2 regions of the Uniformispora flossi genome follow, and region 2 is predicted to be linked to the other one. Evidence: riboswitches for the same ligand, from Rfam matches in the RefSeq annotation. Region 2 holds a riboswitch; the other holds the start of a gene.

Region 1 (5,729 bases), on a different contig from region 2:
GGCGAACGGGAGTCGGGTGAAGCCTCGCAGCGAATACACGACATCGAATGTCATGTATTCCGGTAGCGTTTTCGGATGCGTGCCGATCGGCTGGTCTCGATGGTCCTGCTGCTGCGGCAGCACGGCCGGCTGTCCGCGACCGCATTGGCCCGCGAGCTGGAGGTGTCCACGCGGACGGTGCTGCGGGACATCGAGGCGCTCTCGGCGTCCGGCGTCCCCGTGTACGCCGAGCGCGGCCGGAACGGCGGCTTCACGCTGCTGCCCGGCTTCCGCACGGAGCTCACCGGCCTGAACCACGACGAGGCGCTCGCCCTGCTCGTCGCCGGATCACGCCGCGGTGCCCAGGCGTTCGGCCTCGGCACGCCACTGGCCTCGGCCATGCGCAAAGTCGTCGACGCGCTCCCGGAGGACCAGCAAGCCACCGCGGCCGGCGCGGCGCGGCGGCTGCTCGTCGACCCGGAGACCGATCTGCTGGCCCGCAGCACGGTCGACGAGGAACTGCCGGACGCGGTCGTGGCCGAAGTCCGGCGCGCGGTCCTCGCCGGGCACAAGCTGCGCATCCGCTACGCGGCGGCGGACGGCGACCGGGCCCCAGCCTGGCGCACCGTCGACCCCGTCGGCCTGGTCACCGTCCGCGGCCAGGGCTACCTCCTGGCCGCGCGGTCGGGTGCCGACCGCACCTACCGGCTGTCCCGGATCGCCGCCGCCGAGGAACTCGACGAACCGGCACAGCGGCCGGACCGGGTCGACCTCGACCGTGCGTGGCGGGACCGCAGCACGCGGTTCCGTACCGGCGGCGACCAAGTCACCGTGCTGCTCCGGCTCGACCCGGCCCGCCGGGACGAACTGGCGAAAACCGCGCTGACCGTCGACGGCGCGGAGACAGACGACGACGGCCTGCTGCGCCTGCACGCCACCTTCCAAGACGCCCGCCACGCCGAATGGGCTCTCTGGCAACTCGCTACCGGCGCCGAAGCGTTGTCCCCGGAATGGCTGCGGGAATCCCTGCGCGACCGCGCCACCGCCCTCGCGGCCCGCTACGGGAGCGGCGTACCTCAGAACCCGGTGCCGCGACCCGGCACACCCCAGAACCCGGCTTGACCAATCGCTGACCCAACGCCCTTCCGCAGAGCGGGCCCGCTGCCAGCATGGCCGCATGTCGACCACGCAGCCGATCCCGCCGGGGGAACCGGCCGACGCCCCGGCCCGCGGCCCCGCGCCGCGCCGCTCCCCCGCCGGGGTGCGGGCGCAGTTCTACGGCCAGCCGTTGATCGTGCTGGGCATCGTCGTCGGGTGTGTGCTGATCCTCGCGTGGGTGGTCGTCGCGGCGCTCGGGAACATCGGTTCGCCCGGGTCGGGTTCGAGCGGCCGCGGGGTCAGCCGGACGTCGTCCTCCAACGTGTGGATCGGCCGCCGCCGGCTGCGGCTGGAACTGCGCGGGACCGAGGCCGAGTGGCGGGAATGGGCCGCCGAGAAGCTGCGGGTGACCACCGCCAAGGCCACCGCCGCCGACGCCAAGAAGCGGGCGAAGGCCGCGCCGGGGGACGAGCCGCTGCCGCAGCCGAAGATCTCGCTGATGGCCTGCGACCGGCGCACGCTCACCGCCGACGACGTCGCCGCCCTCGCCCGCCCGTTGGGGTGGCAGGTCACGAGCGAGGACGCCAACCGGGAGATCTGGCTGTCCCGCGACGCGGCCTGACACCGGGGGGCAGACCCAGCAGGGCAGGGGCAGGGGCAGGGGCAAGGGCAGGTGCAGGGGCACGGGCACGGCAACCGGACCGCGCGCAGGTCGGATCCGTTGACTTCAACCTGACTTCACGTTGCAGGATGGCCGACCAACCCCACCGCATCGCCCTTGATGCCCTGCCGAGGAGTGTCCCGATGACCACCGATTCCGGCTTCTACTCGATCATCGACTACACCGTCGACGGCCCCGCGACCCAGCGCGAACTGGTCGCCGCGTTCGCGGAGATCCAGGAGCGCTGGGTGCGCTTCTACCCCGGCTACCGCTCGGCGCGTTTCCACGTCAGTACCGACGGCACCCGCGTCTACAACATCGTGCATTGGGAGAGCGAAGCGGACTACCGCCACTTCGTGGAGACGTCCGATACCGACGGCCGCATGGCGGCCATCGGCAAGGCCTTGGAAGGGCTGACGGGGAAGGCGGAGCCGCGGATGAGCGGCGTGCCGACGTACACGGTCGTCCGGGAGGTCGGGCCGGGGCCGGAGGGTCCGGCAGCCTAGTCTTCTCTGACGGCGGCGCTGCCGCCGGAAGCAGAACCACATGAAGCAGAACTGCGTCGAGCCGGACCGAGCCAGGGGGAAACATGACGTCGGAAGCCGCCCCGGTGCATGCCGCCGGTGACCTGCTGGCCGCCGTGCTGCCGCCGGACGTGGTGGCCGTCGCGTGCTTCGACGACCCGCCCGGGACGGTGCTGTTCCCCGAGGAGGAGGCGGCGATCGCCCGCGCCGTCGACAAGCGGAGGCGGGAGTTCACGACGGTACGCCGGTGCGCCCGGGAGGCGCTCGCCCTACTGGGCGTGCCCGCGGCACCGCTGCTGCCCGGCGAGCGCGGGGCCCCGGCCTGGCCGGACGGGCTGGTCGGCAGCATGACGCACTGTGCGGGGTACCGGGCCGCGGCGGTCGCGCCGGCCACCCGGATCCGGACCCTCGGCATCGACGCCGAGGAAGCGGCGCCGCTGCCCGGCGGCGTCCTCTGTTCGGTCTCCTCCCCCGGCGAGCGCACCGCGCTCGCCGGGCCGGCCGCGGACATGCCGGAAGTCCCGTGGGACCGCCTGCTCTTCAGCGCCAAGGAAGCCGTCTACAAGGCCTGGTTCCCGCTCACCCGCCGCTGGCTCGGCTTCGAGGACGCCGAGGTGCGGTTCGACCCCGCCGCCGGCACCTTCCACGCCCGTCTGCTGCCCGACGACCGCCCCGCGGGCCTGGACGGCTTCACGGGGCGGTGGAAGGTCGCCGGCGGCATCGTCGTCACCGCGATCGCCGTGCCCGCCGGCTGACGTTCCCCACGGCACAGCACCAATGACAACCTTGTAGAACCCGCGTGGCCTCGTCGACCGGTGACCGGGGATGGTCCCGCCGACGAGGCCACGCGCGCATGCAGCGTGCGCCGCCCCGCCGCTCCCCCCGCATCGCCCGGGCACCGCGGCGTGCGATGCTACGGGCGCAAGGCGACGGCGGCCCGAGGAAACCGGTGCGAATCCGGTGCGGTCCCGCCACTGTGATCGGGGAGCGAATCCCGCGACGGCCACGGCCCCACCCAGGGGTTGGAAGGCCGGGACGAGCGTTGATCCGAGAGCCAGGAGACTCACGTCGTCGCCTCCCTCGACAACCCGGGGCGGATTTCCCCGAGAGAGGCCGGTGATTCGCCGTGTCTGTTGTGCTGCGCCCGAACGTCCCCCGTACGACGGGGGTTTCCCGATGAGCAGCGCAACACCCGCCACCGGAGGATGGCGTAGCGCGGGCGGGTCGCTGGAGCGGGCCGAGTGGCTGCGGTTGGCCGCGATGGCGGGCGTCGTCGTCGGGCTGCACGTCGTCGGCTGGTTCGTGCTCGTCGTCCTGGTCGCGCCCGAGCATTACAGCGTCGGCACCAAGACGTTCGGCATCGGCATCGGCGTCACCGCGTACACGTTGGGCATGCGGCACGCGTTCGACGCCGACCACATCGCGGCGATCGACAACACCACCCGCAAGCTGATGCACGACGGCAAGCGCCCGCTGTCGGTGGGGTTCTGGTTCTCGCTGGGGCACTCGTCCGTGGTGTTCGGCCTGGCGCTGCTGCTGTCGCTCGGCATCAAGGTGTTCGTCGGACCGCTTGCGGACGACTCCACCCTGCACGACGTCACCGGGGTCGTCGGCACGGGAATATCCGGCACCTTCCTGTACGTCATCGCGATCGTCAACATCGTGATCCTGGTGGGTATTTGGAAGGTCTTCCGGACCATGCGCGGCGGCAGCTACGACGAAGCCGCGCTCGAAGACCAGTTGAACAACCGGGGCTTCATGAACCGGCTGCTCGGCGGGGTCATGAAGTCGATCACCAAGCCGTGGCAGATGTTCCCGGTCGGCCTGCTCTTCGGCCTCGGCTTCGAGACCGCCACCGAAGTGTCGCTGCTGGTGCTGGCCGGCTCCGGCTCCGCCTCGGGGCTGCCGTGGTACGCGATCCTGTGCCTGCCGGTGCTGTTCGCCGCCGGGATGACGCTGTTGGACACGATCGACGGCACGTTCATGAATTTCGCCTACGGCTGGGCGTTCTCCAAGCCGGTGCGGAAGGTCTACTACAACCTCACCATCACGGCGCTGTCCGTCGCCGTCGCGCTGATCATCGGCAGCGTCGAGATCCTCGCCCTGCTCGCCGACCGCTTCGACCTGCACGGCTCGTTCTGGGACCGGGTGAGCGGGGTGGACCTCAACCTCGTCGGCTACGCGATCGTGGGGCTCTTCTTCGCCATCTGGGCGGTCGCGGTCGCGGTGTGGCGCTTCGGCCGGATCGAGGAGAAGTGGACGCAGGGGCTCCGCACCGCACCCGCGGCGGACGGGGGCGCGGTCGACCCGATGGACGCCGTCGACCCGATCGACGCAGTCGATTCAAGCGGGGACCAAGGGACGGTCAAGCAATGTTAGGGCCCGAATCCTGACGCGATCTTGACGCCCGGACGGGGGTTCCTGACGCTCCGCCGTGTGTACGTTCGACGTCGCGCAGCCGCCGGTCGGCGGCGTGGGCTCCCGGACCCTCCGGACCCGCACGCTCGACAGGAGAACCGCCACCGCCATGTCCGCGCCCGCCATACCCCGCTCACGCCTGCGCGCGTGGCTCCTCGAGGACCAGGCCGACATCGGCAAACACGCTCCCGCGGGGACCGGGGAGACCGGGGGGACACGGGCGGCGGCGGAAACGTCGGGTGCCCCCCAGCAGGGCCGGCCCTGGTGGCGCGTGATGTGCCTGACGGGTCTCGACTACTTCTCCACGCTCGGCTACCAGCCCGGTATCGCCGCGCTGGCGGCCGGGCTGCTCTCGCCGCTCGCGACCGTCGTGCTCGTGGCGCTGACGCTCTTCGGCGCGCTGCCGGTCTACCGGCGCGTCGCCGAGGAGAGCCCGCACGGCGAGGGCTCGATCGCGATGCTGGAGCGGCTGCTGTCGTTCTGGAAGGGCAAGCTGTTCGTCCTGACGCTGCTGGGCTTCGCGGCGACCGACTTCCTCATCACCATCACGCTGTCCGCCGCGGACGCCACCGCGCACGTCACCGAGAACCCGCACTTCACGGCCACCCTCAGCGGCCACGAGGTCCTCATCACGCTGCTGATGGTCGCGCTGCTCGGGGCGGTCTTCCTCAAGGGCTTCGGCGAGGCGATCAACCTGGCCGTGCTGCTGGTCGGCGTGTACCTCGTGCTCAACGCCGTCGTCGTGGCGGACGGCCTGTGGCAGGTCTTCGCCCACCCGCACGTGGTCGGCGACTGGCGGCACGCGCTGGTCGCCGAGCGCGGCAGCATATGGCTGATGATCGGCGTCTCGCTGGTGGTCTTCCCGAAGCTCGCGCTGGGCCTGTCCGGGTTCGAGACCGGCGTCGCCGTCATGCCGCATGTGCAGGGCGCGGCGGACGACGACCCGGACCGGCCCGCGGCGCGGATCAGGGACACCAAGAAGCTGCTCACCACCGCGGCGCTCATCATGAGCGTCTTCCTCATCTGCAGCAGCTTCATCACCACGGTGC
Region 2 (5,729 bases):
GCCGCGGAATCCGAGGTGTGGTTCGACCGCCCAGAGGCCGGGTGTCGCCGGATGGCCGGAGCTTTTGCGCGGGTTCCACAGCGGCGACCAGCCTTCGCGGTGGCCGCGGATGCCGTCCTTGAGCAGGCCGCGCAAGGCGTTCTGCCCGAAGCCGAAGGCGTGCGGGCGCAGCCGGGCGTCGGCGACCTTGCCGACGCGGTGCGCGATGACGCCGAACGGGTAGGCGCGGTGCCGGTTCTCGTAGCCCTGGCGGGCCATCAGGGCGTCGACATCGAGGTAGATCTGGCGCAGGGTGCGGCCGGCGCGGACGGCCTCGACGATGAAGGCGCGGTGGGTGGCCAGGTCGTCGAGGAGCCGGTCGACGACCGGGTTGGGGCCGAGGGAACTGGCGTACCCGATGTCGGCGGTGTAGCCGTTGTGGACGGGTGCGGCGTCGAGGATGAACGGCATGCCTTCGGTGAGCCGCAGATTCGTGGGGAAGAACTGCAGCGGCACCTTGAAGCCGGTGAACGCGGTGCGGTCGCCGAACCAGGCGAACGGCAGGTGCAGCCAGTCGCGGACGCCGCGGTCGGCGAGCCACCGGCGCATCATCGCCGCGGCCTCGCGCTCGGTGGTGCCCGGGCGCAGTTCGGCCGCGACCGCTTCGGCGCAGTCGTACGCGAGGCGCTGGACGGCGCGGTAGCCGTCGATGTCGGCGCCGGTCGTGCCGGCCGGCGCATCCGTGAGCGGGGTCGCCATGCGGGACCGCCTTCCCGGGGGTCGGGCTGTGAGGGACGAAAGTGAGGCGCGGAAAGGGAAGAGCATCGGGTGTTACCCCGGGTAACATACCCGGGAGTAGTCCCGGGCGGAAGACCCTTCCCGGGAGGCCGACCTTCGCGACACGCCGGACACAACCACTAGGGGTCGCGCGCGCCCTCACCCACTACATATATGCTCCTGCTCGCAGCTGGTTCGCCCGCTCCAAGCAGTCGGAGCGGGCGGCGAAAAGGAACTGATGCCCCGTCAGGTGGCATTTGCGCCTTGGGAAGAGGGAACCCGGTGCGAAACCGGGACTGCCCCCGCAGCGGTGAGCGGGAACGACCGCCGTCACCAAGCACTCCGGGCCCGCGCCCGGGGGAAGCGACGGCCACTAGGACCTCCGTACCCCGGCACACCTCCGTGTGCCGCAGTCCGGCATGCCCGCAAGTCCGAAGACCTGCCAGCCGCCCGTACGCGCCGCACTGTCCGCGAGCGCGCACGGTGGTCACCGCACGTTCAAGCTCGCGAGGAGAGAGCCCCGTGACCGTCATGGACAGCGCGATTCCGCGCGCCCAGACTCGCCCGGCCGAAACCGGCACGCCGCACAACCCCGGTCCGCAGACCGACACCGCACCCGACGCCGCACCCGACGCCGCGCCCAACGCCGACGCGCTGCACGCCGCCGTCCGCGCCCTCGCGGCCGACCTGCCCGACACCGACCCCGCCCGGGTCGCCGACCGGGCCCTCGCCGGCCTCCACGCGGGCGGCACCGCCGCCGACCTCGACGCCCTCGCGGTCCGCACCGCCGCCGAACTCATCGCCGAGGAACCCGAGTACTCGCGTCTCGCCGCGCGCCTCCTGGCCCGCACCATCGCGGCCGAAACCGCCGCGCACGGCATCACCGCCTTCAGCGAAGGCATCGTCCTCGGCCACCGCGAAGGCCTCATCGGCGACACCACCGCCGACTTCGTCGCCGCGAACGCCGCCGCCCTCGACGCCGCCGTCGACGCTGCCCACGCCGAGGGCGCCGACCGCCGCTTCGAGTACTTCGGCCTGCGCACCGTCTACGACCGCTACCTGCTGCGCCACCCCGCGCAGCGCACGGTCGTGGAGACCCCGCAGCACTTCCTCCTGCGCGTCGCCTGCGGCCTCTCGCGCACCGCCGACGAAGCGATCGCGTTCTACCGCCTCATGTCGTCGCTGGCCTACCTGCCCAGCTCGCCGACGCTGTTCAACTCCGGCACCCGGCACACCCAGATGTCGTCCTGCTACCTGCTCGACTCCCCGCAGGACAACCTCGAATCCATCTACGACATGTATGGCCGCATCGCCCGCCTGTCGAAATTCGCCGGCGGCATCGGCGTCGCCTGGACCCGCGTCCGCTCCCGCGGCGCGCTCATCCGCGGCACCAACGGCCACTCCAACGGCATCGTCCCGTGGCTCAACACCCTCGATGCGTCCGTCCAGGCGGTCAACCAGGGCGGCCGTCGCAAGGGCGCCGCGTGCGTCTACCTCGAACCGTGGCACCCCGACGTCCTGGAGTTCCTCGAACTCCGGGACAACACCGGCGAGGAAGCCCGCCGCACCCACAACCTCAACCTGGCCAACTGGATCCCCGATCTGTTCATGCGCCGCGTCGAGGAAGACGGCGTCTGGTCGCTCTTCGACCCGGACGAGCTGCCCGAACTCCCCGACCTGTGGGGCCCGGCCTTCGACGCCGTCTACGAACGGGCCGAACGCGACGGCCGCTACGTCCGCCAACTCCCGGCCCGCGAGCTGTACGCCCGCATGATGCGCACCCTCGCGCAGACCGGCAACGGCTGGATGACCTTCAAGGACGCCGCCAACCGCACCTGCAACCAGGCCGCCGAACCCGGCAACGTCGTCCACCTGTCGAATCTCTGCACGGAGATCCTCGAGGTGACCAGCGACGGCGAAACCGCCGTCTGCAACCTCGGCTCCGTCCAGCTCGGCGCGCACGTCGCCGACGGCGGCCTGGACTGGGACAAGCTCCGCGCCACCGTCCGCACCGCGGTCACCTTCCTCGACCGCGTCATCGACATCAACTACTACCCGACCGGGCAGGCCGCCGCGTCCAACCCGCGCTGGCGCCCCGTCGGCCTCGGCGTCATGGGCCTCCAGGACGTCTTCTTCCGCCTCGGCCTGCCCTTCGACTCCGCCGAAGCCCGGGAAATCTCCACGCGCATCGCCGAGGAGATCTACCTGACCGCGCTGGAAACCTCCTGCGACCTCGCCGCCGCGGCAGGCCCCCACCCGGCGTTCGCCGAGACGCACGCCGCCCGCGGCCGCCTCCAGCCCGACCTGTGGGACGGCGCCACCCCGGCGCAGACCGCCCGCTGGGCCGCGCTGCGCACCCGCGTCGCCGCCCACGGCCTGCGCAACTCGCTCCTCGTCGCCGTCGCCCCGACCGCCACGATCGCGTCGATCGCCGGCGCGTACGAGTGCATCGAGCCGCAGGTCTCCAACCTGTTCAAGCGCGAGACCCTGTCCGGCGAGTTCCTCCAGATCAACACGTACCTGGTCCGCGAACTCAAGGCCCGCGGCCTGTGGACCGCCGCGATCCGCGACCGCATCAAGCGCGCCGAAGGCTCCGTCCAGGACATCACCGAACTCCCGGACGACATCCGCGCTCTGTACCGCACCGCGTGGGAACTCCCGCAGCGCGCGCTCATCGACCTGGCCGCGGCCCGCTCGCCCTACATCGACCAGTCCCAGTCGCTCAACCTGTTCATGGCCGACCCGACCATCGGCAAGCTGTCGTCGATGTACCGGTACGCCTGGTCGACCGGGCTCAAGACGACCTACTACTTGCGGTCCCGTCCCGCGACGCGGATCCAGCAGGCGACCGTGCCGGCCGCCGGCGGCGCCGCGGCCCCGACCCCGACCCCGGCCGCCGTGCCGCTCGCCGACGAAGCCGTCATCGCCTGCTCCCTGGAAAACCCCGAAGCCTGCGAGGCCTGCCAGTGACCCCGACCGCGCCCGTTACGGCGGCCCCCAAGCTCCTCGACCCGGGGATGAACCTCACCCTGCGGCCGATGCGCTACCCCGACTTCTACGAGAAGTACCGGGCCGCGATCCGCAACACGTGGACCGTCGAAGAAGTCGACCTGCACTCCGACCTGCCCGACCTCGACCGGCTCGGCCCCGCGGAACGCCACCTCGTGCAGCGGCTCGTCGCGTTCTTCGCCACCGGCGACACGATCGTCGCCAACAACCTCGTGCTCAACCTGTACCGGCACATCAACGCGCCCGAGGCGCGCCTGTACCTGTCGCGGCAGCTGTTCGAGGAAGCCGTCCACGTCCAGTTCTACCTGACCCTGCTGGACACGTACCTGCCCGACCCGGACGAGCGCGCGAAGGCGTTCGCCGCCGTCGAGCACATCCCGTCGATCCGCCGGAAGGCGGAGTTCTGCTTCCGCCGGATCGACTCAGCGATGGGCCTCGAACAGCTCACCACCCGCGACGAGCGCCGGCAGTTCCTGCTCAACCTCATCTGCTTCGCCGCGTGCATCGAAGGCCTCTTCTTCTACGGCGCCTTCGCGTACGTCTACTTCCTGCGCTCCCGCGGCCTCCTCAACGGGCTCGCCTCCGGCACCAACTGGGTCTTCCGCGACGAGTCCGCGCACATGGACTTCGCCTTCCAGGTCGTGGAAACCGTCCGCGCCGAAGAACCCGGCCTGTTCGACGAGGACCTCGCCGCCGACGTCCGCCGGATGCTCGCCGAAGCCGTCGACGCGGAGACCGCGTTCGCGGAAGACCTGCTCGGCGGGGGAGTGGCCGGGATGACGGTCGCCGACATGCGCACCTACCTGGAGCACGTCGCCGACCGGCGCCTCGCCCAGCTCGGCATGCCGCCGGTCTACGGCTCGGCGAACCCGTTCGCGTTCATGGAGCTCCAGGACGTGCAGGAGCTGTCGAACTTCTTCGAACGGCGCGTCTCGGCGTACCAGGTCGCGGTCACCGGGACCGTGGCGTTCGACGAGGACTTCTAGACCAGGCCCGGCAGGCACGGTCGGCCCAGCAGACACGGCAGGCCCGTACGGCGGGGCCCCGGGCCGGGCCTCGGCGGTTCACCCGCCGCGCCCGGCGCGGAGCCCTCGCCGTGCCCCCGTGCGGTGGCACTATTGCCGCATGGCAGACGACTCCGCACTTCTCGACCTTTTCCGCCGGCACAAGCGCGGTGTCCTGGTCACGCTCAAGCGCGACGGACGCCCCCAACTCTCCAACGTGGCCTACGAGTACGCCACCAACGCGGACCTCGGCGTGCTCCGCATCTCGGTGACCGACGACCGCGCCAAGACCCGTAACCTCCGCCGCGACCCGCGCGCGAGCTTCCACGTGACCACGAACGACATGTGGGCCTACGCGGTCGCCGAAGGCACCGCCGACCTCACCCCGGTCGCCGCCGACCCCGGCGACCCGACCGTCGAGGAACTCGTCGGCCTCTACCGCGCGGTGCGCGGCGAGCATCCCGACTGGGACGAGTTCCGGCGGGCGATGGTCGACGAACGGCGCCTGGTGGTCCGTCTGCCGATCGAGCGCGTGTACGGCATGTCCGGCAGCTGACCGGCGCCGCCCGCTCACGACGGCCGGAGCGGCCGGAAGGTGCGGCGCAGGTCGTCGACCCACAGGTCGGGGACCTCCCACGGGATGAAGTGGCCGCCGCGGTCGTGCGCGGTGAGATTGGTGTGCCGGTACCAGGCCGCGCGGTCGGTGGCGAGCCAGCTGTCGACCCGTCCGCCGGTGGTGACGCCCGGCGGGTTCTCGTACGCGACGAACGTGAGGCCGGTCGGCGCTTCGACGGCGGGCTGCCGGTCGTGCGACGGTGTCCAGGGATACCGGTTGTTGTTCGCGTACGTGCGTATCGAACTGCCGATGGTGCCGGTCGCCCAGTAGATGGTGGCGTGCGTCAGCAACTCGTCTTTCGTGAAGACGTTTTCGATGTCGCCGCGGCAGTCGCTCCAGTTCGT

What was found. Region 2 has a riboswitch for cobalamin ahead of ACPA54_RS05265 (ribonucleoside-diphosphate reductase subunit alpha). Riboswitches for the same ligand answer to the same signal wherever they lie in the genome.
Region 1: it holds a riboswitch for cobalamin, as region 2 does, so the genes downstream of both, nicT (Nickel transporter NicT) here and ACPA54_RS05265 (ribonucleoside-diphosphate reductase subunit alpha) in region 2, are expected to answer to the same signal.

What each region holds. Positions count from the first base shown of each region.
Region 1 covers NZ_JBMULZ010000007.1:329,443-335,171, reverse strand. Annotated here, with positions in the region: gene ACPA54_RS18685 (helix-turn-helix transcriptional regulator) at 76-1,101, shown strand; gene ACPA54_RS18680 (hypothetical protein) at 1,157-1,699, shown strand; gene ACPA54_RS18675 (antibiotic biosynthesis monooxygenase family protein) at 1,882-2,244, shown strand; gene ACPA54_RS18670 (4'-phosphopantetheinyl transferase family protein) at 2,328-3,017, shown strand; cobalamin riboswitch at 3,202-3,327, shown strand; gene nicT (Nickel transporter NicT) at 3,439-4,641, shown strand; gene ACPA54_RS18660 (APC family permease) at 4,790-5,729, shown strand, end outside.
Region 2 covers NZ_JBMULZ010000002.1:213,445-219,173, reverse strand. Annotated here, with positions in the region: gene ACPA54_RS05270 (M24 family metallopeptidase) at 1-738, opposite strand, end outside; cobalamin riboswitch at 988-1,217, shown strand; gene ACPA54_RS05265 (ribonucleoside-diphosphate reductase subunit alpha) at 1,288-3,726, shown strand; gene ACPA54_RS05260 (ribonucleotide-diphosphate reductase subunit beta) at 3,774-4,751, shown strand; gene ACPA54_RS05255 (PPOX class F420-dependent oxidoreductase) at 4,891-5,325, shown strand; gene ACPA54_RS05250 (epoxide hydrolase family protein) at 5,340-5,729, opposite strand, start outside.